DNA from 2 places in the Micromonospora sp. NPDC049004 genome. Region 2 is predicted to be linked to the other one. Evidence: riboswitches for the same ligand, from Rfam matches in the RefSeq annotation. Region 2 holds a riboswitch; the other holds the start of a gene.
The links. Region 2 has a riboswitch for thiamine pyrophosphate ahead of AB0B97_RS30130 (ECF transporter S component). Riboswitches for the same ligand answer to the same signal wherever they lie in the genome.
Positions count from the first base shown of each region.

Region 1: it holds a riboswitch for thiamine pyrophosphate, as region 2 does, so the genes downstream of both, thiE (thiamine phosphate synthase) here and AB0B97_RS30130 (ECF transporter S component) in region 2, are expected to answer to the same signal.

Region 1 covers NZ_JBEZFG010000005.1:158,928-164,417, forward strand. Annotated here, with positions in the region: gene thiD (bifunctional hydroxymethylpyrimidine kinase/phosphomethylpyrimidine kinase) at 1-731, opposite strand, end outside; gene AB0B97_RS16915 (thiamine phosphate synthase) at 728-1,474, opposite strand; gene AB0B97_RS16920 (thiazole synthase) at 1,471-2,250, opposite strand; gene thiS (sulfur carrier protein ThiS) at 2,247-2,447, opposite strand; gene thiO (glycine oxidase ThiO) at 2,438-3,595, opposite strand; gene thiE (thiamine phosphate synthase) at 3,592-4,215, opposite strand; TPP riboswitch at 4,210-4,319, opposite strand; gene AB0B97_RS16940 (ThuA domain-containing protein) at 4,769-5,490, shown strand, end outside.
Region 2 covers NZ_JBEZFG010000013.1:112,099-117,588, reverse strand. Annotated here, with positions in the region: gene AB0B97_RS30150 (DUF6328 family protein) at 1-461, opposite strand, end outside; gene AB0B97_RS30145 (SIS domain-containing protein) at 712-1,461, opposite strand; gene AB0B97_RS30140 (AAC(3) family N-acetyltransferase) at 1,458-2,264, opposite strand; gene AB0B97_RS30135 (alpha/beta fold hydrolase) at 2,318-3,148, opposite strand; TPP riboswitch at 3,256-3,360, shown strand; gene AB0B97_RS30130 (ECF transporter S component) at 3,438-4,025, shown strand; gene AB0B97_RS30125 (ABC transporter ATP-binding protein) at 4,164-5,490, shown strand, end outside.

The DNA.
Region 1 (5,490 bases), on a different contig from region 2:
CCCCGCGCGCCGGTCAGCGCGCGGAGCACGTACTCCTTGGCGGCCCCCACCGCCGCCGGCACCGGATCGCCCAGCGCGAGCCGCACGGCGATCGCCGCCGAGAACGAGCACCCGGTGCCGTGGGTGTGCCGGGTGTCCACCCGTGGCCCACGCAGCACTGTCGTGACGCCGCCCCCGTGCAGCACGTCGACCGCTTCGTCTCCGCCCAGGTCACCGCCGGTGACGACGACGTGCTCCGGGCCGCCGGCGGCGAGGGCCTGGGCGGCGACGATCATCCCGGCCAGGTCGTCCACTGCGCTTCCGGTGATGGCCGCGGCCTCCGCGCAGTTCGGCGTCGCCACCCGGGCGTACGGGAGCAGCCGCTCCACCGCACCCACCACGCCGAGCCGGTGGCCGCTCGTGGCGACCAGCACCGGATCGACGACGAGCTGCGGCAGCCGGCCGTCCCGGGCGGCCTCGGCCACGACGTCGGCGACGGCGGGTGTGCCGAGCATTCCCGTCTTGACCGCGCCCACGGTGAAGTCGGCGAGCACGCTGTCCAGCTGCTCCGCGACCGTGCGCGGCGGCAGCGGCAGGACGGCGTCGACACCTCGGGTGTTCTGCGCGGTGACCGCCGTGAGGACGCTGGTGCCGTACGCCCCGAGCGCCGCGAAGACCTTGAGGTCGGCCTGGATGCCGGCGCCGCCGCCGGAGTCGGAGCCGGCGATGGTGAGGATGGTTTTCGGGGTCATGGTTTTTCCCTGGTTGCGGTCTGGGGCTGCGGCCGACCGTGCCCACTCCGGGCGGTCAGGCTTGATCCCTGCGTGGGCACGGTCGGCCGCAGCCCTGACCGGGGGACCTCCGTGTGCCCGTGCCGGCTTTTTGCGAGCTTCTGGGTGGCCGCCTCGACGAAAGCGCTGGTCAGTAGGTGGGCTGTTTCTTCGGGGTTTGCTGCTCGCATGAGTGCGCCCAGCACTGCCACTCCGGCGGCTCCGGCCTCGACGCAGGCGGTTACCTGATCAGGGGTCTCAACCCCGCCGAGAGCCAGCAGGGGCACCGGGCTGGCGCGCACCAGGCTGCGCAGTCCCGCGACGTTCAGGGGTGGGCCGTAGCCGGGTTTGGACTTTGTTGGCCAGACCGGGGAGACGGTGGCGTAGTGCTCGGTGGTCAGGCGGGCGAGTTCGGCCTCGTTGTGGCAGGAGCGGCCGACCAGCGGCAGGGCCGGCGGCGGGTACGGGCCGGCGGCGGGCAGGTGGACGGCGTCGCCGCCGAGCGGGTCGGGGCCGGCCACGACGAGGGTCCCGCCGGCGTCGGCGAGGATCGCGCGCAGGTCGACCGCGAGAGCGGCGCGCTCGGCGCGGGGTAGGTCCTTCTCCCGCAGTACGACCCACCGCACTCCCTGAGCGACGGCCCCCGCCACGACCCGTTCGAGACCGCCCCTGGCGACCAGCCGATCGGTCAACAGGACGACCCCCGACGGCAGGACGCCTGTCACAGGTCCGGTCTTCCCTCGTCCGGAGTGGACGCGAGGGCGTGGAAGCGGCGGGCGATGCGGCCCGCACCGGCGGCCAGGCGGCCCGCCTCGACCGCGTACCGCATCGCCGTGGCCATCGCCACCGGGTCGGCGGCCCGGGTCACCGCGCTGGCCAGCAGGACCGCGTCGCAGCCCAGCTCCATGGCCAGGGCCGCGTCGGACGCCGTGCCGATGCCGGCGTCCAGGATCACGGGTACGTCCACGCTCTGGCGGATCAGCCGGATGTGGTGCGGGTTGCCGATGCCGAGCCCGGAACCGATCGGGGAGCCGGCCGGCATCACCGCGGCGCAGCCCACGTCGGCGAGGCGGCGGGCGAGCACCGGGTCGTCAGTGGTGTACGGCAGCACGGTGAAGCCGTCGGCGACCAGTTCCTCGGCGGCGCGGAGCAGTTCCACGCCGTCGGGCAGCAGCGTCCGCTCGTCGCCGATCACCTCCAGCTTGACCCAGTCGGTGTCGAACGCGTCGCGGGCCAGCCGGGCGACCTTCACCGCCTCGGTGGCGGTGTGGCAGCCGGCGGTGTTCGGCAGCAGCCGTACCCCGCACCGGTCCAGCAGGTCGAGCAGCCCTCCGGCGGTGCCCGGGGCGGTGTCCACCCGGCGCAGCGCCAGCGTGACCAGCTCCGTGCCGGACGCCCGGATCGCCTGTTCCAGCACGTGCAGGTTCGCGGCGCCGCCGGTGCCGAGGATCAGCCGGGACGTGAAGGCCACCCCACCCAGTTCGAACGACATCCCACTCACCCGCCCTGCGCCGCGGTCAGCACCTCGACGCGGTCGCCGTCGCGCAGCACCGTGCCCGGCCAGCCGGCCCGGGGCACCACCTCGCCGTTGACCGCTACCGCGACGCCACGCTGGTGCGGGGCGACGTCACGGACCAGGTCGGCCACCGACGCGCCGCCGGGGACGCTGCGTCCGGCCCCGTTCACCGTCAACTCCACCGGTCCTCCTCGGTCGTTCGTCCAGGTCCGCTCCTGTCGCCCGCGCCGGCCCGCACCGCGTCGCCGGTACCTGTCGACGCGACGGCGAACCGGTCCGCGCCGAAGGGCGCGAGCAGCGGGTCGGGTACGCCGGTGGTCACCAGGTCGGCGATCGTCTCGGCGGTGATCGGGGTGAGCACGATGCCGTGCCGGTGGTGCCCGGTGGCGGCCAGGACGGCGGGCCGGCCGGGCAGCGGCCCGAGGATCGGCGCGTTGTCAGGTGTTCCGGGCCGCAGGCCGGCGACCGCCTCGACCAGGTCGTACTCGGTCAACTCGGGCAGCAGGTCGACCCCGGCGCGCAGCAGCCGCTGCACGGCGCCGGCGGTGACGGTCGTGTCCGACCGCTCCTCGACCGTCGCGCCGAGGACCACCTCACCGTCGGCGCGGGGCACCAGGTAGACGTGCTCGCCGTCGGCGTACCCCCGGATCACGTGCCGGAAGCCCGGTGCGACGCCGCCGGGCGCGCGCAGCCGGAGGATCTGGCCCTTCACCGGCCGCACGGGCAGGCCGGTGAGCGCGGCGGCCCCGCAGCCGGCGGCGACCACGGTGACCCCCGCGTCCACGTCGGACAGCCGCCGGACCGGCTGCGGCACCAGCACCGCGCCGGCCCGCCGCGCGGCCGTGCGCAGCGCCGGCACCAGCAGCCGGGGATCGACCTGGTGGTCGGTGGGCGCGAGCGCGCCGCCGCGCACCCGCGGGGCCAGCGCCGGTTCGCTGTCGCGCAGCTCGCTCGGGCGCAGCGGCGTCACCGGCAGACCCAACCCCTGTTGGTACGCCCAGAGCCGGCGTGCCTCGGCCAGGTCGTCGCCGGTCAGCCCGACCATCAGGGTGCCCTCGGTCCGGTAGCCGATCTCGGTGCCGCTCGCCTCGGTCAGCTCGGCGGCGAACCCGGGCCAGCGGGCGGCGGACGCCACCAGCAGCTCGGTCAGCTGCCGCTCACCGAAGTACGCCTCGGCGACCGGGGAGAGCATGCCGGCGGCGACTGCCGACGCCCCCGACCCGGAGGCGGGGTCGTGCACCTCGACGCGCAATCCCCGGACGGCGCAGCGCCACGCGATGGCCAGTCCGATCGGGCCCGCACCGACCACCGCCAGATCGGTGCGCGTCACGCCAGCGCCCGCAGCAGGTCGACGGTCGCCCGCGCGGGGTCGGCGGCGCCGGAGAGCGCACCGACCACCGCCACCCCGTACGCCCCGGCGGCCCGCAACGCGGGCACCCGGTCGGCGGTCACCCCGCCGATCGCGATGACCGGCACGTCGACGGCGTCGGCGACGTCGCGGACGCCCGAGGGCCCGATGGGATCCGGCAGACCGGTCTTCGTGCTGGTGGTGTGGCACGGGCCGACGCCCAGGTAGTTGGCGCCGGCGACGACCGCCTCGATCGCGGTCCGGGGCTCGCGGGCGGTGGCCCCGAGCACGCCGGTCGGGCCGAGCACGTGCCGGGCGGCGGCGACCGGCAGGTCGTCGGCCCCGACGTGCCCACCGGCGGCGCCCACCGCGAGCGCCACGTGCAGCCGGTCGTTGACCAGGCAGGTCGCCCCGTACGGCGCGCAGAGCGCCAGCACCCGGCCCGCCAGGTCGTACGCCTCGCGGTCGGTGGCGGAGTCCTCCACCCGGACCTGTACGACGAGGTCGGCGCGGGCCGCCGCGAGGGCGGCCCGGACCACGGTGAGTGGGTCGCGCCCGGGTCGGGTGTCGGTGACGAGATGCAGTCGTCCAAGGGACGGCACGGCAACGCTCCTCCCTGCGCCGGCATTACCCGGATCAGGTTCAACGGTCGGGGGCTGTCAGCCCCCCTCTCAGCCCGGTACACCGGGCTCCCGTGGGTTACTTGCGTGTCACCGTACGACAGTTCCGCCGGTCTGCCAAGGGACTGGCCGCCGGCCGGACACCACTCCATCGATGGGGTACTTTCTCCGGTCCTGTTCGGAATGTCGCCCGCCGTTGCAGAACCGTTACCAGCCGGCATCTTGCCCGACATCGATACACCAGAATTAATTTGTTCAGCGATTCGACAAAATGCCGGCGTGGACGCCCTGGCACGGCGTCCCCACCGGCTCCATCCGGGACGGTCTTCGGCAGCCGGCCCCCGCGATTCCTGTCCACCGCGACATTGGAGGCGGCGTGTCCCGTTCTCGTCGTGCCCGTTTACCACTCACCGCTACCCTGCTGTCCCTCGCGCTAGCCTCGACGACCCTGCTCGGGTCGCCGGCGCAGGCGGCTCCGGCCGCAGCGCAGATCCCCGCGCGAGACGTGCCGGTCGCGGCTCCGCTCTCCCAGGCGGTGCCGAAGGCACCGAAGGCCGCAGCGGCCGACCCCTATTCCGTCCTGGTCTTCTCCAAGACCGCCGCCTTCCGGCACGACTCCATCCCCACCGGCATCGCCGCGATCCAGCAGCTCGGCGCGGCCAACGGGTTCACTGTGGACACGACCGAGGACGGCGCCGCGTTCAACGACGCCAACCTCGCCAAGTACAAGGCCGTGATCTGGCTCTCCACCACTGGTGACGTCCTCGACGCCGACCAGCAGGCGGCCTTCGAGCGCTACGTGCGGGCCGGCGGCGGTTACGCCGGTGTCCACGCCGCCTCCGACACCGAGTACAGCTGGGCCTGGTACGGCGACCTGGTCGGCGCGTACTTCGCCAACCACCCGCAGAACCAGCAGGCCACCGTCAAGGTGGAGGACCACGCCCACCCGTCCACCGCCGACCTGCCGGACCGCTGGTCCCGGTTCGACGAGTGGTACAACTTCCAGACCAACCCGCGGCCGGACGTGCACGTGCTGGCCAGCCTGGACGAGAAGAGCTACACCCCGGGCGCCGGCGCGATGGGCGCCGACCACCCGACGGCGTGGTGCCAGGACTTCGACGGTGGCCGCTCCTGGTACACCGGCGGCGGGCACACCCGCGAGTCGTACGCCGAGCCCGAGTTCCTCAAGCACCTGCTCGGCGGCATCCAGACGGCGGCCGGCGTGATCGACGCCGACTGCGGCGCATCGAAGACCTC
Region 2 (5,490 bases):
ATGTCGTCCTCACCCCAGCTGCGGCGGGCGAACGGCAGGATCATCCAGAAGGTGAGGAACCAGAGCCCGGTCAGCGCACTGAGCAGGAAAGCGACCGGCCGGTCCAGCACGAAGTCGGTGATCAGCAGCACCGAGCTGACCATCGCGATCAGCATGAAGGCAAGGCCGCCGGTGGCCATCCGATGGGCGAAGCGGACCAGCTCCGGCTTGCGCCCCTGACGGAACAGCGCCCGGTGGAACGCCACCGGCGAGATGATCAACGCGGTGGCGGCGGCCGCGGCGAGCAGCGCGACGATGTAGACGTCCCGCTGGAACTCGCTGGTCCGGGTGAACCCGTTGCTGAACGGCAGGGTGAGCAGGAAGGCGAAGAGGATCTGCACACCGGTCTGGGCGACCCGCAGCTCCTGCAACAGGTCGGCGAAGTTGCGCTGCCAACGCTGCTTCTCGGTCTCCTTGGACACGCGCTACCTCCGGTCAGACGGTACTGCCGGCGGTCCCGGCCGCCGGCAGCAACGCCAATGCCCCACCCGGCCGAGCGCGAAACAGACTCACGACATGTTCCGGCCATCTCCCGGTCGCCCGCCGGTCATCGCCCGGTCGCCACACCGTCGCCGCCCCGCCCGCGTCGGGCCATCGCCCGCGCCACGCCGCCAGCCCGCGCCCGGCCGCATACCGTCGCGCCATCGGCCGCCCGCGCCGCCGGGGAGGGGGTCAGGAGCCGCGGCGGATCCGGCCGGCGTACCGGGCTTCCAGCGCCGTGTTGTGCGCGTCGCCGTCCGGGATGTTCGCCGAGAGGTAGACCGGAGGCCGCTCCCCCGTCGCCAGCAACCGGGCGACGACCTCCACGGTGACCTGCTGCGCCAGCAGCGCCGCAGTGATCGAGGAGACCGCGCCGACCGCGCCACCGCCGGGCAGCGGCAGCGTCGCGTCGCCGTACGGTGCGCCGTTGTCGAGCACCACGTCGGCGAGGTCGGCCAGCTTGTGCCCGGACGGGTGGCGGGACGTCATCCGCCCGGAGTGCTGCGCCGAGGTGATCGCCACCAGAGGGTGGCCGTGCTCCTTGACCAGAGTGGCGAACTCGACCATCGCGCCGTTGACCCCGGAGTTCGAGGCGAGCACGAAGACGTCGGCGGGGCGTACGGGGGCCAGCTCCCAGAGTCGGTGCGCCACCGCCGGGTCCCGCTCCAGCAGCGGCCCGAGACGATCGGCCGGTTCGCCGCCGAGCAGCACCAGGTCACGCAGCGCGATCCGGTTGGTGGGCACCAGGCCACCCGCCCGGCCGGCGATCTCCATGGCGAGGGCCTCCGAGTGCCCGGTGCCGAAGGCGTGCACCACCCCGTCGGCGCGTACCGCTTCGGCGATCAGATCGGCGGCCCGCCCCACCGCGTCCCGCTGGCTGGCGGCCACCCGGCCGATCGTCTCGGTCACCACGGCCAGGTAGTCCTCGGCGCTCACACTCATGCGTCCTCCGTCGTCCGGTTGCGGGCCATCCACTGCACGGCGAAGTCGACAGCTGCCCGCTGGCGTACCAACCTCCCCGTCCCGGCGCCCACCGGGCCGGTACGCACCGCCCCGATGGCCTCCAGGTCCCGGCCCAACGCGCCGAAGTCGCCCGCGTCGAGCCGGACGTCCTGCCACCACACCCACTCGCGGCCACCGTCGGCCGTGCGTGCCGCCGCGCCCAGTCGCTCGCGCACCGGCTTGGGACTGCGGTACTCGGCCAGGTGCAGCGACGTGTTGACGCTGTGGTCCACACCGATCAGGAGCACGTCGGCGTCCAGGTCGTAGAGCCGGGCCAGCGGCGAGCCCTCGCCGAGCATGTCGGCGAGTTCGTGCCCCGCCACCACCTGCTCGGCCGTCGGCCCGAGCGCGGCGAACGACACGTGGGGATGCGTGCTGCGCAGCGCGTCGGGCCAGCAGCGGACCGTCTCGGCGAACACGCCCATGTGCCGGCTCGGCGTGACCGCCGGGTCGAAGCCCGGCATCTCGGCGCGGATCAACTGCCACCAGTCCACCGGCACCGGCGGGTTGCGCCACTGCGCCGGGTCACTGTTGTCGGGGTTGTGGGTGGGCACCACGATCGTGCCGTCCGGGCCGAGCGCGTCGCGCAGGGCGAGCACCAGCGCCTGCGGCCCACCGCAGACGAAGCCCAGCGGGCGCATCCCCGCGTGCACCAGCACCGTCGAGCCGGGGCGTACACCCAGAAGGCGCAGCTGCGCGGCGATCGAGCGACGGGTGCCCAGCCCGCCGGCGGGCGCCGTCACGGCGCTTCTCCCCCTGCCGCCGGCCCGCCCGGCGCCCGTCGGCCCGGCACGGCTCAGGCCGTCCCGGCGATCCGGGCCAGGACCGCCTCCGCCAACGCGGCGGGTGCGGCGTCCGGAATCCAGTGGCTCACCCCGGGCAGCGGTACGAAACGGTAGTCGCCGGTGACGTTGGCGGCGCACGCCTCGGCGGCGGGTCGTCCGATGGCGATGTCCCGGTCGCTCCAGACGTACGTGGTGGGTACGGCGACCGGACCGACAGCGGCAAGGTCGGCGCGGGACATGGCTCGGTACCAGTTCAGGGCGGCGGTGAGCGCGCCCGGCGCCCGCATCGGGTCGGCGTAGCGGTCCACCCGGGAGGCGTCGCCCACCCCGCCGAGCATCTTGCGCAGCGCCGTCGCGTGCCACGCGAGCAGCACCTTCTCGGCCTTGCCCGGCTTGCGGAACAGCGCGATGTACGACGAGCGGGCCTTCTGTTCCCGGTCGGTGCTCAGGGCGTGCGCCATGGCCGCCGGGTGCGGCACGGACACCGCGGTCAACGTACGGACCCGTTCGGGGTGCGCGGCGGCCACCGCCCAGGCCACGATCGCGCCCCAGTCGTGGCCGACCAGGTGGACGGCGTCCACACCGAGCGCGTCGAGCACCGCCACCACGTCGGCGACCAGTTCGGGAATCCGGTACGCGGACACCGCCTCCGGCCGGGCACCCGGCGAGTAGCCCCGCTGGTCCAGCTCGTACGTGCGCAGCCCGGCGGCGTGCAGTGCCGGCACGACCTCGTCCCACTCCCCGCTGTGCTGCGGGAAGCCGTGCAGCAGGAGGACGGGGATGCCGTCGGAGGGGCCGCCGGTGCGTACCTCGAACGTGAGACCTCGCGCGTCGACCTGCATGATCGTCAGCCTACCCAGGCGGCGGGACGCCGGCCCGGCTGCGCGGGCGTCCGGATGCCCTGCTGGGCTGTTACCCCTGGTCGGTGCTAGCGTCAGCGAGACAACTTCACATCCGACAGGGGAGCGCACAGCGCTGAGAGTGCGGGCACGCCCGCAGACCCTCGAACCTGATCTGGGTAATGCCAGCGCAGGGAGTTCGGTCGACCTCCAGCCGCGCCGTGGGTCCGGTGCCACCGGACGCGCGGCGTGCGTCTTCTCCTGGTTCGTTCCACTGAACTGGGAGCACAGCATGGACAACACCACCAGCCGTTGGCGCACCATCGACATCGTGGTCGCCTCGGTGATCGCGGTCGCCTTCGGCGTCATCTTCTGGGCCTGGGGCCTGGTCTGGAGCGCCACCGAGGGTGCGTTCGCCTTCTTCCCGCCGGCACAGACGCTGATCTACGGCGTCTGGCTGCTGCCGGCCGTGGTCGGCGGCCTGGTCATCCGCAAGCCCGGCGCCGCGCTCTACTGCGAGACGGTGGCCGCGGTCGTCTCCGCGCTGCTGGGCAGCCAGTGGGCCGGCACGGTGATCCCCCAGGGCATCGTGCAGGGCATCGGGGCCGAGCTGGCGTTCGCCGCTTTCCGGTACCGGTCGTTCCGGCTGCCGACCGCCGTACTGGCCGGCGCGTTGACCGGTCTCAGCGCGGCGCTGTTCGACTTCTTCGTCTGGAACGTCGACTACGCGCTGGGCGACTACCGCATCCCGTACGCCCTGCTCACCATCGTCAGCGCCACGATCATCGCCGGCGTGGGCGGCTGGTTGCTGACCCGCGCCCTGGCCAACACCGGCGCGCTGGACCGCTTCCCGGTAGGCCGGGACCGCGCCCTCATCTGAGGGCGCAACCGTCCCGGTGATCAAGAGGTTCGCGTCAACGGAAGCCGGAATTCTGCCGCAAACCTCTTGATCACCGGCGGGAAGACGGCCGGGAAGAGCCGGGGAAGACGGCCGGGAGTGGTTGGAAGGGGGTGTCGGGTGGGCGGGGTGCTGCTGCGGGGGTTCGGCTGGCGGCATGCCGGGCGGCGGGCCTGGGCTGTGCGCGGAGTGGATCTGCGGGTCGAGGCCGGGGAGCGGGTGCTGCTGCTCGGGCCCTCGGGGGCCGGCAAGAGCACACTGCTCAGCGCGCTGGCCGGGCTGCTGCCCGACGATTCCGGTGAGCAGGAGGGCACCGTCGAGATCGACGGGCTCGACCCCCGCAAGGCGCGGGAACGGGTCGGCATCGTCTTTCAGGACCCGCAGACCCAGTTGGTGATGGCGCGCAGCGGCGACGACGTCGCGTTCGGGCTGGAGAACCGGGGCGTACCGACGGACGAGATCTGGCCCCGGGTCGACGAGGCGCTGCGGCGGGTCGGTTTCCCGTATCCCCGGGACCGCAGCACTGCCGCGCTCTCCGGCGGCGAGCAGCAACGCCTGGCTCTGGCCGGCGCGTTGGCCCTGCGGCCCGGGCTGCTGCTGCTCGACGAGCCGACCGCCAACCTCGATCCGGACGGAGCCGCGCTGGTCCGGGGCGCGGTGACGGGCGCGTTGGACGCCGACACCACAGTGATCCTGGTCGAACACCGGGTCGCCGAGGCACTGCCACTTGTGAACCGGGTGGTCGTCCTGGAGCCCGGCGGCGGGGTCCGCGCGGACGGGACGCCCGACGCGGTCTTCGCCGCGCACGGCGCCGCCCTCGCCGCCGAGGGCGTCTGGGTGCCCGGTCACTCCATCGCGCCCCGCACGGCCGCCGCCACCCCCGGCGACCTGCTGCTCACCGCCGACCGGCTCGGCCTGCCGCCCCGGCTGGGCCCCACCGACCTGGCGGTACGCGCCGGAGAGGCACTCGCCGTACGCGGGCCCAACGGCGCCGGCAAGTCCACCCTGGCGCTGCTGCTCGGCGGTCTGCTCAAACCGGGCGTCGGCCGCGTCACCGCCTCGGCCGAGTTGGCCGGCGCGGACCACCGCGCTCCCCCGCACCGCTGGCGAGCGCCCGCGCTGGCCCGACGGATCGGGTCGGTCTTTCAGGACCCGGAGCACCAGTTCGTCACGAGCACCGTCTTCGACGAGCTGGCGCTCGGGCCACGCCGGACGGGTCAACCCGAGGCCGCCGTCCGGGAGACCGTGGCGGAACTGCTGGAACGACTGCGGCTGACCCGACTCGCGGCGGCCAACCCGTACACCCTCTCGGGTGGGGAGGCACGGCGGCTGAGCGTGGCGACGGCCCTGGCCACGGCACCCCGCCTGCTGATCTGCGACGAACCGACCTTCGGGCAGGACCGGCGGACCTGGCGGGAGCTGGTCGACCTCTTCGCCGACCTGCGGG